2 regions of the Providencia xihuensis genome follow, and region 2 is predicted to be linked to the other one. Evidence: riboswitches for the same ligand, from Rfam matches in the RefSeq annotation. Region 2 holds a riboswitch; the other holds the start of a gene.
The links. Region 2 has a riboswitch for thiamine pyrophosphate ahead of thiB (thiamine ABC transporter substrate binding subunit). Riboswitches for the same ligand answer to the same signal wherever they lie in the genome.
Positions count from the first base shown of each region.

Region 1: it holds a riboswitch for thiamine pyrophosphate, as region 2 does, so the genes downstream of both, thiC (phosphomethylpyrimidine synthase ThiC) here and thiB (thiamine ABC transporter substrate binding subunit) in region 2, are expected to answer to the same signal.

Region 1 covers NZ_CP169565.1:422,971-430,563, forward strand. Annotated here, with positions in the region: gene thiH (2-iminoacetate synthase ThiH) at 1-203, opposite strand, end outside; gene ACE2AL_RS01865 (thiazole synthase) at 200-970, opposite strand; gene thiS (sulfur carrier protein ThiS) at 973-1,173, opposite strand; gene ACE2AL_RS01875 (ThiF family adenylyltransferase) at 1,161-1,919, opposite strand; gene thiE (thiamine phosphate synthase) at 1,994-2,659, opposite strand; gene thiC (phosphomethylpyrimidine synthase ThiC) at 2,643-4,628, opposite strand; TPP riboswitch at 4,776-4,887, opposite strand; gene ACE2AL_RS01890 (hypothetical protein) at 4,888-5,739, opposite strand; gene ACE2AL_RS01895 (HAD family phosphatase) at 5,861-6,523, opposite strand; gene ACE2AL_RS01900 (ABC transporter ATP-binding protein) at 6,542-7,558, opposite strand; gene ACE2AL_RS01905 (ABC transporter permease) at 7,558-7,593, opposite strand, start outside.
Region 2 covers NZ_CP169565.1:3,528,142-3,535,734, reverse strand. Annotated here, with positions in the region: gene ACE2AL_RS15930 (DNA polymerase II) at 1-1,619, opposite strand, end outside; gene thiQ (thiamine ABC transporter ATP-binding protein ThiQ) at 1,682-2,386, opposite strand; gene thiP (thiamine/thiamine pyrophosphate ABC transporter permease ThiP) at 2,379-3,983, opposite strand; gene thiB (thiamine ABC transporter substrate binding subunit) at 3,959-4,963, opposite strand; TPP riboswitch at 5,023-5,120, opposite strand; gene rppH (RNA pyrophosphohydrolase) at 5,234-5,767, shown strand; gene ptsP (phosphoenolpyruvate--protein phosphotransferase) at 5,772-7,593, shown strand, end outside.

The sequences.
Region 1 (7,593 bases), 1.3 Mb from region 2:
TGGCGGGTGAGTCTTTGTGCTTTTTGTGCCATTGCCTCGACATAAGGGCGTCCAGCAGGGGAGAGCAGCGCCATAAAATCATCGAGGGTGAGGATATCACTCGCTAAAGCGTGTTCTACATCGTGGGCGGTTTTGCTGTTGATTCGCAGTGTTGTGTCGTCCCAATCCAATGTACTTAAGCGCTCTTGGAAACGGGGGATCATGATAATGCCTCCAAAAAGCTGGTGAGTGGGCTGGAAGCTTGGGCTTGTTGCTTCGGTGCCGCTAATCCACTTTGATAAGCTAGTTCAGCGGCCTCGACGGCAAGTTTAAAGGCTTTCGCCATTAAAATGGGGTGCTTGGCAACGGCAATCGCGGTATTCACCAACACCGCATCAGCCCCCATTTCGATAGCCTCTGCGGCGTGGCTCGGTGCGCCAATCCCTGCATCGACAATAACGGGCACGGTGGCTTGCTCGATAATAATCCGCAGCATCTCTTTAGTGGCTAAGCCTTTATTGGTGCCGATAGGCGCACCTAATGGCATGACTGCCGCGCAGCCAACTTCTTCAAGACGGCGGCACAGTACAGGGTCTGCACTGCAATAAGGTAATACCACAAACCCTTCTTTGACGAGCTGCTCCGCGGCGAGCAGGGTTTCGATAGGATCGGGTAATAAATAGCGCATATCAGGGTGAATTTCGAGTTTGACCCAGTTGGTGCCAAGTGCCTCTCGAGCAAGGCGGGCAGCAAATACCGCTTCTTGGGCGTTTTTTGCCCCCGATGTATTGGGTAAAAGCTTTACGCCAAGCTCTTGAAGAGGTTGTAAAATACCATCATCCTGTCCACGCAAATTAATTCGTTTCATGGCCATGGTGACTAATTGGCTACCTGAGGCTTGAATGGCATCTTGCATTAGCCTGGCATTGGCAAACTTTCCTGTTCCTGTAAATAGACGTGATTGAAAGGTAAAATCGGCGATTTTTAACATTGTTAGCCCCCAGCGATAGCTTGAAATAACAAGATATTGTCTTGGTCATTAATGAGATGAGAATCCCACTGACTCTTTGGAATGATCACTTGGTTGATAGCCAGCGCTGTGCCAGCGGTGGAGCGGCCTAGCGTCTCAAATAACTGGTTGACAGTCAGCGGGGCATCAAGCGCCATAGTTTGGTCATTAATTAGGATATGCATGCTTCTTCCCGACAAACTGGACATTGCAGCGAAGGCGTTAACTGCAAAGTGTTCCACTGTTGTTGTTTTCCATCGAACAAGCGTAGTTTTCCGCTTAAAGATGAAGGCAACCCGACAAGTAATTTAAGGGCTTCAAGTGCTTGTAGCGTACCGATAACACCAACGACAGGCCCTAATACTCCCGCTGTGCGGCAGTTTCGCTCAGGTTCATCTTGATCGGGGTAAAGGCAGGCGTAACACCCTGAACTAAACGGCGGTTCGAGCACCATTAGCTGTCCACCAAAGCCCACTGCGCTACCGCTAACGAGTGGCGTGTTGGTCATGACGCAGGCGGCATTGACGGCATGGCGTGTTGCCATGTTATCGCAGCAATCAAGCACTAAATCGACCTGCTCAACGAGTGGGATTAATGTTTCAACTTCTAGTTTTTGCACAACTGCTCGTGTTTTCACGAGCGGGTTGAGTTGATGAAGCCTCTTTGCTGCAAGTTGGGCTTTTGACTGTTCGATATCATCAGTATTGTAGAGCACTTGTCTTTGTAAATTAGAGACATGCAGGTTATCGTGGTCAGCAAGCCATAATTCGCCAACGCCTGCACCAACTAAATAGAGGGATGCGGGAGAGCCTAACCCACCTAAACCGACAATCAGCACTTTGCTATTTTTCAGTTTTTGTTGCCCTTCAGGGCTAATGTCTTCAAGTAATAGCTGGCGGCTGTAACGCATGAATTCTTGGTCACTTAACATGATTAAATTCCTCGAATTATCAACCGTGTGTCTATTTCACTAAATACACGGCTAATTATTTGATTATGAATTAATTAACAAGCGCGATGACGCTCAATTAAATTCAGTAACGTTTCAGTGGCTGCCCGCCAATCATCGGCTTTGGTAATTGCACTGACCAGTGCCACACTGCCAACACCTGTTGCTAAAACAGCAGGTACGCGCTCAATGGATATTCCACCAATGGCGACAGTTGGGTAATCAGGTGTTGCCTCAACCATCGCTTTTAGCGTTTCCAATCCTTGAGGAGATGACGGCATCTCTTTGGTTTGTGTGGGGAAAATATGCCCCATTGCAATATAAGAGGGGCGCACGGATTTGGCGATGGCTAACTCATGTTCATCGTGAGTTGAAATGCCTAACCGAAGCCCTGCTTGGTGGATTGCCAGCAAGTCAGTGGTTTCCAAATCCTCTTGACCAAGGTGTACGCCGTAAGCGCCAAACTCCACGGCTAAGCGCCAGTAGTCGTTGATAAATAACCGTGCGTTATGTTTTTTACCCAAAGCAATAGCTTTTTGGATATCATCGCGTACATCAGCATCCGCTTTGTCTTTGATGCGTAATTGAAGGGTGGAAACACCTGCACTAAGCAGGCGTTCAATCCATTCAACGGAATCAACAACAGGGTAGAGACCGAGGTATTGCTCGGTTTCGGGAAATGGCGATGTTGGCGTAATAATAGGATTAGGCGATTTTTTCATTATCAGCGACCTCTGCATTCACAATTTCTGCGCCATGGTATAGCTCGCTACCGTGGGCTCGGAAGGCTTCAGACATCTGTTCCATACCCGCTTCTTTTTCGTTTGCTTCTTTTTGGGCTGCGTAATCACGTACTTCTTGGGAGATTTTCATCGAACAGAATTTCGGCCCACACATTGAACAGAAATGGGCAATTTTCCCCGAAGCTTGTGGCAAGGTTTCATCGTGATATTTACGTGCGGTTTCGGGGTCTAATGCCAAGTTAAATTGGTCTTCCCAACGGAATTCGAAACGTGCTTTTGACATGGCATTGTCGCGAATTTGTGCACCTGGGTGGCCTTTGGCAAGGTCAGCTGCGTGCGCTGCAATTTTATAGGTGATAAGCCCTTGTTTAACATCGTCTTTGTTCGGCAGGCCCAAATGCTCTTTTGGTGTGACATAACAGAGCATTGCACAACCAAACCAGCCGATCATTGCTGCACCAATGCCTGAGGTAAAGTGGTCATAACCTGGTGCAATATCGGTTGTGAGCGGCCCTAAGGTATAGAATGGGGCTTCGTGGCAATGCTCCAACTCTTCCGTCATGTTGCGGCGGATCATCTGCATCGGTACGTGGCCGGGGCCTTCAATCATCACTTGGACATCATATTCCCACGCAATTTTGGTTAACTCGCCAAGGGTATGAAGTTCGGCAAATTGTGCGGCATCGTTTGCATCTTGGATGGAGCCTGGGCGCAAGCCATCACCTAATGACAAGGAAACGTCGTAAGCGGCACAAATTTCACAAATTTCGCGGAAGTTTTCGTACAGGAAGTTTTCTTGGTGATGAGATAAACACCATTTTGCCATGATAGAACCACCGCGCGAGACAATGCCCGTCAAGCGTTTAGCGGTCATTGGTACGTAACGCAGCAAGACTCCAGCATGGATAGTAAAGTAGTCAACGCCTTGCTCGGCTTGTTCTAATAACGTATCGCGGAACATTTCCCACGTCAGGTTTTCCGCTACGCCATTGACTTTTTCAAGGGCTTGGTAGATGGGAACTGTGCCGATGGGGACTGGGCTATTACGTAAAATCCATTCACGGGTTTCATGGATGTAGCGGCCTGTGGACAAATCCATTACGGTATCTGCGCCCCAGCGCGTTGACCAAATCAGTTTTTCCACTTCCTCTTCGATGGATGAAGTGACCGACGAGTTGCCGATATTGGCGTTCACTTTCACCAAGAAGTTACGGCCAATAATCATCGGCTCAGATTCAGGGTGATTGATATTGGCTGGGATGATGGCGCGACCCGCGGCGACTTCTTGGCGAACAAACTCAGGCGTGATATTTTCGGGCAAATTAGCCCCAAAGCCTTGCCCTGGATGTTGTTGCAGCAAAACCTCACCACGAATACGTTCACGACCCATATTTTCGCGGATGGCGATAAACTCCATTTCTGGGGTAATGATGCCTTTACGAGCGTAGTGAAGTTGGGTGACGCATTTGTTGGTTTGCGCTTTTAATGGGTGTGGGCGGTTGTTAAAGCGTAAGTGGTCGAGACCCGCATCAGCGAGACGCTGTTGTGTGAAGTCAGAACTTAAGTTTTCGACTTCGGTGGTGTCTGAACGTTCGTTTATCCACGGTGCGCGAATTTTTTTCAGGCCTTTGTGAACGTTGAGTTCTGATGTTGGGTCGCCGTAAGGGCCTGAGGTATCGTAGATAGGAACGGGTTCGTTATCTTCAAATTGCGGGTTATCTTTGTCGCCACCAATGAGGGTTTGCGAAAGCTGGATTTCTCGCATCGGGACTTGAATATCGTCTCTTGAACCTTGGAGATAAATACGCTCAGAATTCGGAAATGAAACACCAGAAACGGTGTTGATAAAGTTTTCAGCAGCGTCACGTTGGGCCTTACGCGTGCGAGCAGGTGCAGCTTGTGGGGATAAATCAGCGGTCGGTATAACATTATTTGTAATATTGGACATAGCAATTTCCTGACATTGTCACGGCTATGATGCAAAGCGCACCAAGCGGGTTTATCGAAAGAAAGTTGCTTGTCAGGAGTTCGGAGGAGTAATAAAAAAGACGTTGCGTTTAAATTTTCACCAAAAGGAAAAGGTCAAAAATGGCGCTGAGTGATTACTCTTGTTCCCTTCGCGGGTATTAACCCGATCAGGTTCCGCGGATCCCGAATTAACGGTCTCAGCCTGATGCTATGCATACTAGGCACTCCGACAAGAGATTTCAGTATAAGCTTTCCTCGTCATTCTTCAAGCGATAAGTGCGTTGGCTGCGCTCGGCTCCCCAAGTCACATACTTGTGTATGCTCCTTGGGATATCCTCGTTTACCGCCTTCTTCTCACTTGAATTATTTAGAGGAAAGAGGAAATTAAAGTGGAATAAGGTTATTTCCTCGTCATTCTTCAAGCGATAAGTGCGTTGGCTGCGCTCGGCTCCCCAAGTCACATACTTGTGTATGCTCCTTGGGATATCCTCGTTTACCGCCTTCTTCTCACTTGAATTATTTAGAGGAAAGAGGAAATTAAAGTGGAATAAGGTTATTTCCTCGTCATTCTTCAAGCGATAAGTGCGTTGGCTGCGCTCGGCTCCCCAAGTCACATACTTGTGTATGCTCCTTGGGATATCCTCGTTTACCGCCTTCTTCTCACTTGAATTATTTAGAGGAAAGAGGAAATTAAAGTGGAATAAGGTTATTTCCTCGTCATTCTTCAAGCGATAAGTGCGTTGGCTGCGCTCGGCTCCCCAAGTCACATACTTGTGTATGCTCCTTGGGATATCCTCGTTTACCGCCTTCTTCTCACTTGAATTATTTAGAGGAAAGAGGAACTTAAAGTGGAATAAGGTTATTTCCTCGTCATTCTTCAAGCGATAAGTGCGTTGGCTGCGCTCGGCTCCCCAAGTCACATACTTATGTATGCTCCTTGGGATATCCTCGTTTACCGCCTTCTTCTCACTTGAATTATTTAGAGGAAAGAGGAAATTAAAGTGGAATAAGGTTATTTCCTCGTCATTCTTCAAGCGATAAGTGCGTTGGCTGCGCTCGGCTCCCCAAGTCACATACTTATGTATGCTCATCGGGATAATTCTATTTATCTCCTTCCTCTAGCACGAATAATTTAGAGGAACCTTTGAAAGGCAAGTTAGTTAAAACCTAAAACCTAAAAAATTGAAATCAAGGTTCGGATAACAATAAGGTTTATAAATTCCACTGATATTGCGGCCAATTATTTTCATTGGCGGCTTGGAGAAGTCGGTGGTCGCCGTTGACAATAAACGTTTCGTCGGCGAATTGGCACATCGGGAGGTCGTTAGCAGAGTCGGTGTAGAAGTATACATACGCATCGGTGATTGGCTGGTGGCGAACCCAATTCATAAGGCGTTTAACCTTACCTTCCTTAAAGGTTGGAATACCATCAATTTCGGTCGTATAGCAGCCATTTTGCTGCTTAATATCAATGCCCATGGCGACATCGGCATTGAGTTGAGCCGCGATCTTTTTGACAATAAATGAAACGGTTGCAGAGATCACAATAATCGGGATCCCCTTGGCGCGGTAGCGGGCGATCGTTTGACTCGCTTCAGGGTAGATCTTTGGTAAAACCACGCTTTGCACGAAATCATCCAGCCAGATATCCACTTGTTCCGTTTTGATATTAGCGAGGGTTTGCAGGTTAAAATGCAGGTAAGTCGGCATATCCAAAGTGCCTGCATTATACTGCGCCATCATGGCTTTATCGGCTTCCACAAACTGCGGGTCACTGATGATTTGCTTATCCCACAGGTATTGTGTCCACAATACGCTGCTATCCCCTTGAATCAACGTATCATCTAAGTCAAAAATGGCTAATTGGTTTTGCATTATATTCCTATCGTATGATTAGCTAAGTGCGCGAATTTCATTTTTATTAAACATTAACTCAAGGCGGGTGCCAGGTTCAAATAAACGTTCAGAAGAGCGATTGAGTAGGTCGACGGTCATATCTCCTACAGGGGTATTCACGCTATAACGAATAATATTGCCAAGCAACTGATGATCTAAAATCACGGCATCCACAGGGTGAGAAATATGTGTACCGTATTGGCGACCCGCTTCTTTCACATAAATAGATTCAGGGCGGATGGCGAGTGTACCCTGTAAATTTAACCCTAACATGGTATTGGCTTTGTGAGCATCCACCAAATTGTAGTGCCCCATAAAACGAGCAACAAACTCGTTCGCTGGCTGGGTATAAATATTCTCTGCCGTATCACTTTGTACGATCTGCCCTTTATTCATCAAAAAGATCCTATCAGACATGATCATCGCTTCGTCTTGGTCATGGGTGACAAAAATCGTCGTTAGCCCAAGTTCCCGCTGAATATGTCGAATTTGCTGGCGCAAATGCTTACGAATGCGTGCATCAAGGGCGGATAACGGCTCGTCGAGTAATAAAATTTGCGGTTTCATTACTAGCGCCCTTGCTAGTGCCACGCGTTGGCGCTGTCCGCCTGACAATTGGTGGGGAAATTGCTGCTCTTTACCTTGCAATTCAACCAGTTCGATTACTTCTGCAACGGCTTTGGTTCTTTCGTTGCTATCGATTTTACGTATTTTTAAGCCGAAGGCGATATTGTCTGCGACGGTCATATTGGGGAATAGCGCATAGCTTTGAAACACCATGCCCACACCGCGTTGTTGGGCAGGTTGGTGAGTAATATTTTTGTGGTTAATATAAAGCTCACCACTATTAGGTTGCTCAAGGCCTGCAATACAGCGTAATAACGTTGATTTCCCGCAACCACTTGGCCCTAATAGGGTGATAAATTCGCCTTTTTCAATGGTAAATTGAATATCGGCGAAGACCTGATTTGACCCGAAAGATTTCGTTAAGTTTTCAGCAATAACATAGCTCATCATTCATCTCCTGAACGATTTAAACGCATTGCTAA
Region 2 (7,593 bases):
CCTTGGGATTCAATCAATCGCTTAGTTGTACGCATGATTTCATGGCCGCGCATCGTAATCGAAGCGGTTAATCGCGGGTCAAAAAAACGACAACCTTCTGCGCCAAGCACTCCTGCAAAGGCATTCATAATGATTTTTAGGGCTTGAGAAAGTGGTGCGTTATGTTCTTTCTTGGCTTTATCGCGCTCTTGCCAAATATGGCTAACAATATCAGGTAAACAATGGGTTGTACGCGAAAACCATGCTTGGCGAAAACCTTGAACAGAATGTTGTGGGTCAGGGTGAGCAAGCCCTTCAATCATGCCCGCAGGGTCAATTAAAAAGGTGCGAATAATTGAGGGGTATAGGCTTTTGTAGTCTAGCACTAACACGGAGTCATACAACCCTGGTTGTGAGTCCATTACAAATCCCCCTGGATTTAACTGCATTTTGTGCTCAGTCAAATTTGGCGCAACGAAGCCAAGGCGATGTAAGCGTGGAATATAAAGATGGGAGAATGCAGCAACAGAACCCCCCATTTTATCTGGCACTAAACCTGTAACGGATGAACGCTCTTGTAAGAAAGCCATTAGGTCTGTTTTTTCGAAAATGCGGTGGACTAGAATACAGTCTTGAATGTTGTAGTGCGCTAAAGAGGGTTTATCGTGAGCAAAGCGACGGTTGATTTCGTCCATCCGATCGTAGGGGGTATCAATCGCTTTACCTTCCCCTAAAAGTTCTTGTGCGACGAATTCCAAACTAAATGAAGCAAAATGCCATGTCGCATTTTTAAGTGCATCGATGCCGTCGATAATTAGCCGCCCTTGAGCTGAGGCGAAGAAAACACCTTGTTTGAAGCCATGTTCCCGCCACTCAAGTTTTGTTCCTTGCCGGCCAAATAACAACGGAATGCCGTAGCGTTCTGCGTGTTTTTGCAAAACCTGTAAGTCGAACTGGATTAAATTCCAACCGATTATGGCATCAGGGTCATATTGTTGTAGCCACTCATTGAGTTTATCAAGCAATTGAGGTCGGCTATTTACATACACAAGGCGGTGATCTGAATTTAATGCGGGGCCTTGCTCAGGGCCTAGCATAAACACCACATTATCATCACAGCCAGATAGCCCGATGGAATACAGCTCGCCATGTTGACTGGTTTCGATATCAAGAGAAACAGCTTTAATGTTCGGGCGATAACCTTCACAAGGTTTGAGCTGGTATTCACCACGGGAATTACGGGAAAACCACACAGGCGCTGTAATGAAACGCTCCATTAAATAGCGTTCACAAGGGCGAATATCCGTTTCAAATAGCTCAACACCTAATTCTTTACAGCTTTTTTCGATATTTTGTAATTGGCGATATTGATGACAATAGATGGCGTAGACTTTTTCCCTTTTAAAGTCAGAGAGTTCGAGTAATCGGTAGCTGACATTTAGTTGCTCATCTAAAAGATGCTGAACAATCGGCAGTTTTGAGGCGGATAAAAAGCCAATTGCTTTTTGATTAGGAATGGTCACTTTTTGTGGGTGTGTGTCTGTAAGAAGCCAATACGTGACCTCGACGCCGTGGCGGGTGTCTTTCCAGTGCCGGCTCAAGATAAAGCCTTGTTGTGCAGGGGTCATTGGTTGGGGCATTGGGCAACTCGGTTTGCTAGTATCCCCAATAATATACGACAATGGTGTGAATTTATACAGTATTAATTGGTATTGGTGACACGAAGAAGCGCAGAGGCTGCGCTTTGCCCTTGCAATAAAACCTGTGTATCGCCGTCATAGGCAATTTCACCCGCAGCTACCACTAAGGTTCTTGGTGCGATTTGCAGGGCATCGTCCACATTATGAGATACCATTAATAGTGTGATGGATTTTTCCATACAGACTGTTTTTAACAACGTAAGCATTTCATGGCGAAGCGCAGGGTCGAGGGCTGAAAAAGGTTCATCAAGTAATAAGATCGGTTGATTGCGAACCAAGCAGCGAGCCAGTGCAGCACGTTGGCGCTGTCCTCCTGAAAGCTGTGCGGGCAAGCGGTCTAAGTACTCAGTTAGGCTGACATGGGCTGCAATTTGCTCGACGACCTGCATTTGCTTTGTGCTTAAACACAGGCTTGGCTGCAAACCGAGGCCGATATTTTGCCGTATCGTTAAGTGTGCGAATAAATTGTTTTCTTGAAATAGCATGGAAACAGGGCGTTGTGCTGGCGGGGTAAAGGTATGATCTTGCCCATTAAGTTCTATCGTGCCTGTTTTGGGAAACTGAAAACCGCTGATTAAGCTTAGTAACGTACTTTTTCCCGCCCCACTTGGCCCCATAATCGCGACACATTCCCCTGATGTTACTGAAAAATCAAATGACATCGTTAAGTTATCATATTGGTAGTCTAAATTTGTCAGTTTAATCATGGTGTTTTCCTGAAATACGTTCGAGCAGGCTAAATAAACAAAAACACAGTAATAACAGTAGCATCGCTGTTACTGCACCATCGTTGGTGCGATACGCCCCAATTTGTTGGTACAAATAATAGGGAAGTGTGCGGAAATTTTCATTGCCAAACAGGGCGACGATGCCAAAATCCCCCACCGAAATCACACAGGCGAATGCGAGTGCTTGGGCAATAGGTTTGCGTAACGCTTTGAGTTCGATAATTTTAAAACGGTTAAACCCTGTTATTGCCAAGGATTGGCATAAAGGATTATATCGCTCCGCGGTGTCTCTCATTGGGTTTTCTAGGACTTTTAAGGCATACGGGATAGCCAACAAGGCATTGGTCATGATCACTAAGGGATAGGGTGACTCGGGTAGTCCAATGGTTTCATTGAAAAAGATAAAAAATCCCGTTGCAAGTACAATCCCAGGCATGGCTAAAATAATTAAACCACTTAATTCAATCGCTTGTCCAAGTCGCATTGCGTGGCGTAAACGCAGCTCACGGCTACTCCAAAGCAACATCAAAGTGAGAATCACACAGACTACACCTGCGCATAGTGCAATAAAAAGGGATGTTCCTGTGGCTTGCCATAATGCAGGTTGCTGTAAAACAGAGAATAACTGCCCGTTTAAACCATCAAAAAACACTGCAAGCAGCGGGGGAAGTAGCAATAGCATCGCCGTCACAATTAATAAACAGTCACGAATACGGCGAAAAAGGGTATCTGCGGGGTCTACCCACCGCGTTTGTTGGCTAAAACCAACAGAAAATAAGTTATTGATTTTTTGGCAGATAAACATCAATCCAATACAGAAAAACAATTGGATGAGCGCCAAAATTGTGGCTCTACCAAGGTCAAAATCATAATTAAGCGCTTGATAGATTGCGAGCTCAATCGTTGTTGCCGCAGGGCCACCACCTAAAGCGAGTACGGTGGCAAAACTGGCAAAGCACAACATAAAGATCAGTGCGGCAGTTGGTAGAATTTGCCTACGTAAATAAGGCCATTCTAAGATCTTAAACTGCTGCCACTCATTAAAACCTAATTGTGCGGTCAATTGCCGTTGTTCAATGGCGATGTTTTCTAAAGATTGCAGCAACATCCTTGTGGCGAGCGGCATATTAAAGAAAATATGCGCAAGTAAAATCCCCTTTAAGCCGTACGGGGAAAAGTGATATTCCACGCCTAGCCAGTGGCAAACTTTTGCCAGCCAACCTGTTTGTCCATATACCGATAAAATACCAAAAACAGCGACTAAAACGGGGAGGACAAGTGTCATCGCACAGAGGCGTATAAATAATGACCGCCCCCAAAAACGGCGGCGGTAAAGCGCTCTCGCAAGGAAAATGGCGGGAAGCACAGAAAAAACAGCTGATAAAAATGCCTGCCAAAAGGTAAAGCCAATGACATGCCATAGATAACTATCGCTGATGATGTCATCAATGGCTATTTCAGGCGCAAAAAACCAGAGCGCCCCAAAGCTGAGGAGCGCTATCGCAATTAATAAACCAGAAGCGAGAACTCCTGGCAATAAAGACAGATTAATTAACGACTGACGGCGGTTTGCCATAAACGTGTCCAATTTTGACGTTCTTTAGCCACTTCTTGTGAACTAAATTGTAAGGCTTTTTCTGGTAGAGGAAGTTGGTTGTAAACGTCTGGGAGAGGGATATCAATGACAGGGTACATCCAGTTAGTGGTCGGTAAGGTATTTTGGAAATCAGGTGTTAAAACAAATTGCAAGAATTGCTTAGCAAGTTCAGGCTGTGGGCTGTTTTTTAACCTTGCAGCAACTTCCACTTGCATGTAATGACCTTCATTAAATAATGCCGCGGCATAATTATCTTTTTTATCATTTAGCATCTGGTAGCCTGGCGATGAGGTATAACTCAGAACAAAATCCCCTTCACCTTTTAAGAATAAACCGTATGCTTCGCTCCAACCTTTGGTGACTGTTAGGGTTTTTCCTGCCATTTTTTTCCATGCATCAGCGGATTTATCACCATACAGTTTTTCAATCCATAACATCAGCCCAAGTCCTGGTGTACTGGTGCGTGGGTCTTGGTAGATGATTTTCCAGTTATTTTTGCTGTTTAATAGCGCATCCATGCTTGCGGGAGGTTGCTGGATTTTATTTTTGTCATAAATGAATGCAAAATATCCATAGTCATAAGGAATGAAAACAGAGCTATCCCATGCAATGGGTAATTTTAGTGCGGTTGTGTCAATTTCAGCAGGGGCAAAAAGGCCTGTTTTCTCAGCTGAATCTAATAGGTTGTTATCTAGGCCTAAAATAACATCAGCTTTACTTTTCTTGCCTTCCATTCTCAAACGGTTTAACAGGGCAACACCATCACCTAACGCAACAACTTTTAATTCACAGTCACACTGAGCTTCAAAATTCTTTTTAATTTGCGGGCCTGGTCCCCACTCTGCAGCAAAGGAGTCATAGGTATAGACAGTTAGGGTTGGTTTCTCTGCCCATGCGAATTGACTCAAACTGAGTGCACTGAGGGTAAAAATCGATGCTATAATTTTGTTTTTAAACATGCTTTTTCCTGCGCTAAAAAGAGAGTGACACAGGATTTGAGAGTGAACCGATGCAGGTTTGCAGGCGGTGGCTCAAATCCCTACGCCGGTATTAACCGGATCAGGTTCTACGGGTTATTTCTCAGCCAAAATAATTTTGGCACCCCGTTGAGGCACTCACTATTGTAGAGACTTCGGACATATCTGCAAACTGTATTGATATAGGTTTACCAGTTAGGGTATGTGTGAAACAATTAGGTATCTTTCAAATTTGGTTATTGGGGTAGTCGAGTGATTGATGATGATGGCTACCGCCCGAATGTAGGAATTGTAATTTGTAATCGGCAAGGGCAGGTTCTATGGGCTCGCCGCTATGGTCAGCACTCATGGCAGTTTCCTCAAGGGGGCATCAACCCAGGGGAATCACCTGAGCAAGCGATGTATCGTGAGTTATACGAAGAAGTTGGGCTACAGCGTAAGGATGTCAGGTTACTGGCATCTACCCGTAATTGGTTACGTTACAAATTACCCAAGCGTTTGGTGCGTTGGGATACAAAACCAGTTTGTATTGGGCAGAAACAGCGTTGGTTTTTACTCCAACTGCAATGTAATGATGCCGATATAAACGTGCAGCGCAGTAAATCGCCAGAATTTGATGGCTGGCGATGGGTCAGTTATTGGTATCCTGTCAGGCAGGTGGTTTCTTTTAAACGGGAAGTCTATCGCCGTGTAATGAAAGAATTCGCTCCAGTTGTTATGCCTTTACAGGAACAAAAATTACCACAACGACCCGCTTTTAATAACCGTAGGCGCGGAGCAAAGTAAGCCTATGTTGATGCGTTTACGTGAAATTGTCGAAAAAGTTGCGATGGCGACAAGTTTGACTGATGCGCTAGAAGTGTTGGTGGATGAAACCTGCAAAGCAATGCGAACCGATGTGTGTTCGATTTACTTGGCTGATCACCCTCGCCAATGCTATTACTTAATGGCAACCCGCGGGTTAAAAAAACCTAGCGGGATTGCTATTCGCCTTGGCTTTGATGAAGGTGTTGTTGGCGCTGTTGGGCGTCAATCTGAAATGCTAAACCTCGCTGATGCTCGTGAACACCCTCAATATAAATACCTTCCTCAATTAAAAGAAGAGCAGCTTAAAGCCTTTCTGGGTGTCCCTATTGTTTATCGACGTCAATTATTAGGCGTGCTTGTCGTTCAGCAAAGAGAAAAACGACTGTTTAATGAGACAGAAGAGTCTTTCATGGTGACGTTGTCGATGCAGCTTGCCGTGATTTTATCACAAGCACAAGCCAAAGGGATTTTTGGGCAGTATCGACAAAATAGAATTAAAGCTATTCCTGTTTCTCAGGGAATATCAATGGCCTATGGTTGGCAAGACAATTCACAGCCCTCTTTTGATAGCATCAGCCAAACCAGCGCCATTGATATCGATAGTGAAAAGCAACGTTTAATTGCCGCCTTAGAAAGTGCAACGGCAGAATGCCGGAGGATCAGCAAACGCTTTATGGCGAGTTCTGCAAAAGAAAGCGCAGCAATTTTTGACCTTTATAATCATTTGCTTAGTGATCCTCAGCTTAAAAAACATCTATTTACAGCCATTGATGGCGGAGCCGCTGCTGAATGGGCGGTGAAAACGGTTATTGAAAACTATGTTGAGCAATTCTCTCGTTTACGAGATCTCTATTTAAGAGAAAGGGGCGCAGATCTCAAGGCGTTAGGTCAGCGTTTATTATTTCATCTTGATGATTCGTTAACGGCGAATGAACAGTGGCCCGATCGCTTTATTTTAGTGGCTGATGAACTCAGTGCCAGTGTGCTTGCTGAGTTGCCGATGGAGCAGCTCGCGGGTGTTATTGTCCGTGATGGCGCAACGCACTCGCATTCAGCAATTTTAATCCGAGCAATGGGTATTCCCGCCATAATGGGAGCGGATATTGAACCGTCTCTACTACATAATCGCCATTTGATTTTAGATGGTTACCGTGGTGAGGTTTTCATTGAGCCCGAAAACCTAATTATTCAGGAATATCAGCAGATTATTGAAGAAGAGAATGTGATTAGTCGTTTGGCTGAGGGAACTTTAGAGCAAGATGCAACCTTAATAGGTGGTGAACAAATACAGATCCACCTAAACGCAGGGTTAAGTCCGCGCTATGAGCAGCAAATTAATACAGGGGTTGATGGTGTTGGGCTATACCGTACAGAATTACCGTTTATGCTGCACAATGGTTTTCCTTCAGAAGATGAACAAAAACAGCTATATAAAGAAGTTTTACAGTTATTTCCAACAAAGCCTGTCGTGCTACGTACCCTTGATATTGGGGCAGATAAGCAGCTTCCTTATATGCCTATTAGTGAAGAAAATCCAAGTCTAGGTTGGCGAGGGATCCGCATAATGCTTGATCAGCCTGAGATTTTTTTAATTCAATTAAGGGCGATGCTACGGGCTAATGCATTATCTGGAAATTTACGCATTCTGTTGCCTATGGTGACCAGTATTAATGAAATAGATGAAGCTATTTCATTAATAAAAAGAGCGAAAGGAGAGGTCAGCCAATTGCTTGGACAGCCAGTAAAAATGCCACAAATTGGTGTAATGCTTGAAGTACCTTCGTTGTTATTTTTGTTGCCAGAGA